One region of the Desulfofundulus luciae genome, then DNA from elsewhere that is predicted to be linked to it. Evidence: a T-box and tRNA genes for the amino acid it is inferred to sense, from the RefSeq annotation. Region 1 holds a T-box; the other holds one or more tRNA genes.
What was found. The T-box of region 1 lies ahead of ileS (isoleucine--tRNA ligase). A T-box ahead of a tRNA ligase gene usually reads a tRNA of that ligase, here a tRNA-Ile.
Positions count from the first base shown of each region.

Region 2: it has a tRNA-Ile gene. The T-box ahead of ileS (isoleucine--tRNA ligase) is inferred to sense a tRNA for this amino acid. The anticodon was not compared.

Region 1 covers NZ_JAUSUX010000016.1:5,266-8,676, forward strand. The annotation lists gene ileS (isoleucine--tRNA ligase) at 1-2,230, opposite strand, end outside; T-box leader at 2,297-2,538, opposite strand; gene J2Z49_RS10025 (flavodoxin family protein) at 2,942-3,411, shown strand, end outside.
Region 2 covers NZ_JAUSUX010000012.1:68,703-72,113, reverse strand. The annotation lists gene dnaG (DNA primase) at 1-274, shown strand, start outside; gene rpoD (RNA polymerase sigma factor RpoD) at 295-1,395, shown strand; tRNA gene J2Z49_RS08870 (tRNA-Ile) at 1,508-1,583, shown strand; tRNA gene J2Z49_RS08865 (tRNA-Glu) at 1,726-1,801, shown strand; tRNA gene J2Z49_RS08860 (tRNA-Val) at 1,805-1,880, shown strand; gene J2Z49_RS08855 (tRNA (adenine(22)-N(1))-methyltransferase) at 2,501-3,193, shown strand; gene J2Z49_RS08850 (Nif3-like dinuclear metal center hexameric protein) at 3,184-3,411, shown strand, end outside.

The DNA.
Region 1 (3,411 bases):
GGGCCGCCCGGCGTTCCAGGGAAAGGGCGGGGGTGGTGTATAGCCGATCTTTAATCATATCCAGATACAGTGCGCTCATATCAGTGGTACAAAAGTGATGAATGGTATGGAAAACCACATGGTACTCGTAATCCCTGTAAGCAGCCAGCACCCGCTCCATCATCCGGTGCAGGCGCAAAAGAGCCCAGCGATCCATCTCGGGAAGCCGGTCATAGGGTACCTGGTCCCCGGGCTCGAAGTCATACAGGTTGCCCAACAAGAATCGGCAGGTATTGCGGATCTTGCGGTAGGCCTCGGTCATTTGCTTTAAAATGTTTGGCGATACCGCCAGATCTCCCCGGTAATCGGCGGAACTCACCCACAGGCGCAAAATATCGGCCCCCATCTGATCGATTATTTTCAGGGGATCGATGACATTGCCCAGGGATTTGCTCATCTTACGGCCCTGCTCATCAACCACGAAGCCATGGGTCAGCACCGCCCGGTAGGGAGCCTGACCCTTCACCGCCACCGCCGTGGACAGGGAACTGTTAAACCAGCCACGGTGCTGGTCGCTGCCTTCCAGGTAGAGATCCGCCGGCCAGCGCAGTTCCGGCCAGATGTCCGGCTGCTCCAGCACGCCCACGTGGGAGGTGCCGCTGTCAAACCAGACATCCATTATATCGGTTTCCTTGGTAAACTCGCCGGCCCCGCAGGACGGGCATTTGAACCCCGGGGGAAGCAGTTCCGCCGCTTCCCGCATAAACCAGACATCCGAACCGTACTCCTTGAACAATCCCTGCAGGTGGGATATGGTTTCTTCAGTAATAATTTCCTTGCCGCAACCAGCGCAGTAAAAGATGGGTATGGGAACGCCCCAGGTCCGCTGCCGGGAAATGCACCAGTCGCCGCGGTTGGCCACCATATTGTAAATGCGCTCTTCTCCCCAGGCCGGGATCCAGCGCACCTGGCGGATGGCTTCCAGGGCTTTCTGGCGGAAGCCCTCAATAGAGGCAAACCATTGTTCCGTAGCCCGGAAAAAGACCGGCCTTTTACAACGCCAGCAGTGGGGGTACTGGTGGTTTATGGTATCGCTTTTAAGCAGTTTACCCCTGGCCCTTAACTCGGCAATGATGCCCTCGTTGGCGTCCGTATAAAACTGTCCGGCAAACTGCCCCGCTTCCCCGGTAAAACGCCCCCGGCCGTCAATGGGAGACAGGATGGGCAAACCGTAGCGCTGCCCCACCAGGTAGTCTTCGTGACCGTGACCAGGAGCAGTGTGCACGCAGCCGGTACCGGCATCCAGGGTGACGTGGTCCCCTAAAATGACCAAGGAATCCCGTTCAATAAAGGGATGCCCCAGAACCACGCCCTCCAGGTCGCTGCCGGCAAACTCTTCTTTAATGGTCCAATCATTGAGTCCCACAGCCCGGGCAAAAGAAGGCAGCAGTTCTTTAGCCACCACATATTCCTCTTCCCCGGAGGCCACCAGAACATAGGTAAAATCGGGATGCAGGCAAACGGCCACGTTGGCAATTAACGTCCAGGGGGTGGTGGTCCAGATGACCACCTGGCTGCCCGCCGGCAAACGCCCCTTTCCATCCTTTACGGGAAAACGAACATAGATGGACGGGGACTTTTTATCCTGATATTCCACTTCCGCCTCAGCCAGGGCCGTTTCACAGGTGGCACACCAGTAAACGGGTTTTAAGCCTTTGTAAATGTAACCCCGGCGGGCCATTTCCCCGAAGACGCCAATTTGCGCCGCCTCATAGTGGGGCATCAGGGTGAGGTAGGGATGCTCCCAGTCTCCCCGCACGCCCAGGCGCTTAAACTCCTGCCGCTGGACGTCCACAAATTTCAAGGCGTATTCCCTGCACTTGCGCCGGAACTCCACCGGGTGAACAGCATGCCGGTTTAACCCCAGGTTTTTAATGGCCTGCTGTTCAATGGGTAACCCGTGGGTATCCCAGCCGGGCACATAGGGGGCATCATAGCCAGCCATGGAATGATATTTGACCACAATATCCTTGAGTACCTTGTTCAGGGCAGTCCCCAGGTGGATGTGCCCGTTGGCGTAGGGCGGCCCGTCATGCAGGATAAACTTGGGCCGCCCGGCATTTTTTTGCTGTACGAGGCGGTAAATATTAATTTCATCCCAGAATTTTAAGATCTCCGGTTCCCGCTGGGGCAGATTGGCCCGCATGGGAAAATCGGTTTTGGGCAGGTTTAAGGTCTGGCTGTAATCCATCAGTAACCACCCCAGTTTACGTATAATAGCTCAAGTGTGTCCGGCTAAAATAGAAAAAACCCCGCCCCAAGGGACGGGATCTTCCCGCGGTACCACCCTTATAGACAGGTTAACTTTCCCTAACCTGTCCCCTCGTTTTGCCGGTAACGGCGGCCAGCCGTCCGGGCCTACTAAACGGGGATAACCCCGCCGTTCAGCCGGCACCTCCCGGGTGATTTTCGCCATGGCTTCCTGTACCCGGTTTCCAGCTTCCCCGGGCTCTCTGCAACAGGAGGGACCTGGCTACTCGTCCCGTTCACAGGCTTTGCATCATAAACAACAAGTATTATACACAAAAAACAGGGATCAGGTCAACACGCCTGGTGACGAAAAGAAGGACTGCCCCCACTATGTGGCGAATATTTAATATGAGACCGCACACTCCTTTAGTTTGCCTTTTGGTGTTTTTGGGGCGAGGTCTCATTTCTTTTTTCGGGGGGTCGTTCTCCTTCTGGTACCTACTTAAATTTTACACGGCCGATTATGTTATATCCTCAATCAAAGACGGTATAATTTCAATAAAGATTTTAATCGTAAGGAAAAATGGAGAGGCCATTTAAAAAGAGGAATTTTCTTGAAAACAGATAATTAACCTGTATACGCACCGTTACTTGAAGTAGCAACAACGGTTTTCCTACTTTCGTCAAAATCTGATCGGGAGGTTCGCAAACAATGGCCACCATACTTGGTATCTGCTGTTCCCGGCGTCCCCTGGGAAATAGTGAGGTGCTCTTACGGGAAGCCCTGGACGCGGCGCAAAAAACCGGTGCGGCCGTATCCTTTTTACGCCTGTCGGACCTGCGGTTTGAACCCTGCCGGGGTTGCCTGGCCTGTGTCTACAAGGGGTCCTGCGCCATCAAAAATGACGACCTGGGGGTTTTACTGGAGAAAATCCTGGAGGCTGACGGGTTGATCATTGCCGCGCCCACCTATATCCTGGGTCCAGCAGGCATAGTCAAGCTGGTAGCGGACCGGGCTCTAAGTCTCTCCCCTCACCTGGAAGAACTGGCCGGTCGCGCCCGGGTGGCCACCACCATTAGCGTAGCCGGCAACAGGAAATGGAATCCACTGGGAGTGGAACTCCTGAACCTTTTCCCCCTGGTCTACGGCTACCGGGTTATTGATTATCATGAGGCCTATGC
Region 2 (3,411 bases), on a different contig from region 1:
TGAGGGGGAAGCCCCGCGGGTTGATCCGGCTGCGTGGATGCATGAACTGGACGAAGAAGGACAAAATTTACTAAGCCAATTGCTCATGGAAAAAATACCCGGGGATGACCCGGTTAAAATAATTCCCGATCTTGTCTGTACCATTCAAAGAAATAATATACAGGAAAAAAGAGAAAGACTGGTACAGGAACTGGCTGAGGCCGAAAGGTTTGGTGATCAAGGGCGTATAGCCCGGATTTTAAGTGACCTGCAAAGTCTAATACAGACCCGGTAAGCCCTTGTTGGAAAGGGGGAATGAGCAAATTGGGGGACGAATTGAGCAAACTTGAATGTGTCAGGGAATTGATCGAAAAGGGTAAAAAACGGGGTGTCCTCACTTACAGTGAGATCATGGATACCCTGCAGGGGGTAGATTTAACGCCGGAACAAATTGACGACATTTATGAAAAATTAGCCGGCATGGGTATCGAAGTCGTGCCGGAAATTCCGGACCTGGAACCTATAGATGACGCCGTTATGGAGCCGACAGCAGAAGAGGATGTGGACCTTTCCATTCCCGAAGGGGTCGCCATAGACGATCCCGTAAGGATGTATTTGAAGGAGATCGGGCGCATTCCCCTGTTGACCCCGGAAGAAGAAATAGAATTGGCCAAGCGCATGGAACAGGGAGATGAGGAAGCAAAACGGCGTTTGGCGGAAGCCAACCTGCGTTTAGTGGTCAGCATAGCCAAGCGTTACGTAGGCCGGGGTATGCTCTTTCTGGATCTGATCCAGGAAGGCAACCTGGGACTGATCAAGGCGGTAGAAAAATTTGACTATCGCAAGGGATATAAGTTCAGCACTTATGCCACGTGGTGGATCCGTCAGGCCATCACCAGGGCTATTGCCGATCAGGCCAGGACCATCCGGATCCCGGTGCACATGGTGGAAACCATCAACAAGCTGATCCGGGTTTCCCGCCAGCTTTTGCAGGAACTGGGCCGGGAACCAACCCCGGAGGAAATTGCCAAGGAGATGGGCATTTCCGAGGAAAAGGTGCGGGAGATCATGAAAATAGCCCAGGAGCCTGTTTCCCTGGAAACGCCCATCGGGGAGGAAGAAGATTCTCACCTGGGGGATTTCATCGAGGACCAGGATGCCCGGGCGCCGGCGGAAGAGGCCTCTTATACCCTTCTGCGGGAGCAACTGGAAGAGGTTCTCAAAACCCTCACCGACCGGGAACAAAAAGTGCTGCGCCTGCGTTTTGGGCTGGACGACGGCCGCGCCCGTACTTTAGAGGAAGTGGGGCAGAAGTTTGGGGTGACCCGGGAACGGATCCGGCAAATTGAGGCGAAAACCCTGCGCAAGCTGCGGCATCCCAGCCGGAGCAAGAAACTCAAAGATTACTTAGATTAAACCACCAGCCCCGGTATAATTTTTCTCCACAAAGCCATTGACCGGGGCTGTGTTTTTATGTATAATGATTTATGCACCGTTCTCCAGTCTCACATCTCATATCTTAATTTGTGGGCCTATAGCTCAATTGGTAGAGCATCCGGCTCATAACCGGCTGGTTCCAGGTTCGAGTCCTGGTGGGCCCACCAATATGGAAGTCGGAGGTCGGAAGTTGGGGGTCGGAGAAATTATCTTTGATTTTCATGCCATTTTTTATTGCCGTGGTAGGTATGGTAGGCAATTAATTTCTGACTTCTGACTTCTGACTTCCGACGACTGACGACACATTACGGCCCCATGGTCAAGTGGTCTAAGACACCGCCCTTTCACGGCGGTAACGCGGGTTCGAATCCCGCTGGGGTCACCATACGGGCGATTAGCTCAGCTGGGAGAGCACATGCCTTACAAGCATGGGGTCGGCGGTTCAAATCCGTCATCGCCCACCAGTGGAATCAAGGGGTACCGGCACCCGATGGGGGAGCCGGTTTTATTTTTGGTGACCTATTAGCGCCCTTTAATTTAATGAAAAAGCCGAGCGTTTCCAAACGTCCGGCCTGGCGCTGTTCTTTTATAAAAATCCGCCCCTGAAAACCTACCTCCTTGTGGGGTAGGATGAAAGGGGCGTCGCCCGTTAGGGCGACAAATACTTCCCAAACATACATTCTCATGGTATAATATACCTGTGCTCTTTGACAATCGGTATAGGGTTGCAGCGGGTCAATGGGCCGCTGCGTAAAACTGATTCCCGAAAGAGATTGGTGCTTTGAAGTAAGCGCGTATCTACGTAACCGCATGGCGAAGTAGTAGACGCCTATAGACCGGGCCTGGTTGCGGTGACGCGGCCATGTAGCTCACGAGGAAAGCGTAAGACCTGCGGTTTTGCGGGCGGCTTTCCGACGACATAAGAAACCTTCGGGACGAAGCCCCCGGGCTTTTCCCGAGGGAGGTTCATTTTGAACAAGCCAGCCAAAAACAGGGCGGCCGCCGCGGTGAACTTTGCGATTGGTCGCTGGCAAATGTTACAATAAATAACGCGGCACAACAAAAAAATTGGAGGTAGTTTTTATTGTGTCTGACCAGGCGTCTGGAAGCCATTGCCGCCTATGTACCGCCCGGGGCAGTGGTGGCGGATATCGGGACCGATCACGCCCTGTTGCCCATCTATCTGGTGGCGAAGGGTATCTGTCCCAAAGCGGTGGCTACCGAGTTAAATGCCGGGCCTTACCGTAGCGCCCGTACAGCGGTTCACCTGCAGGGCCTGGACGGTAAAATTGATGTGCGCCAGGGTGACGGCCTGCGCCCCCTTTTACCCGGGGAAGCGCAAGTGATTGTGCTGGCCGGCCTGGGGGGAAATACCATCCGGCAGATTCTGGCCGCTGCCCCGGAGGTGCTGGCCGCCGTCAGGCGGCTGATCCTGCAGCCCATGGTGGATGCGGGGGATCTGCGGTTATGGTTGGTGGAAGAGGGTTGGTGCCTGGTTGATGAAACGCTGGTAGAAGAGGACGGCCATTTGTATGTGATTGTGGTGGCCGAACCCGGCCTGGAAAAAGTAACGGATCCTTTTACGCTGGAGATCGGCCCGCGCCTGGTGGAAAAGAAACACCCGCTCCTTCCCGCTTACCTGGACAAATTAATGGCGGAGTACCAGCGTGTTCTAAAGGCCCTGGCCCGCAGCCGCAGTCCCCGGGCTAAGGACAAGTCCCTTGAACTTTCGGCCAAGCTGGTCCGGTTGAAGGAGGTGTTAATGAAGTGTCAGTGACCGGTGCAAACATTGCCGCCATCATTGAGGAGATGGCTCCCCTGGAGCTGGCGGAACCATGGGACAACCCCGGCTGGCAGTTGGGGGATCCGGGAGCCCCGGTCCGGCGCATACTGCTCTGCCTGGACGTAAATGAGGCGGTATGCCGGGAAGCCCTGGAAAGGGATGTTCAGCTGATCGTGGCCCACCATCCTTTGTTTTTTAAAGAACTGAAGCAA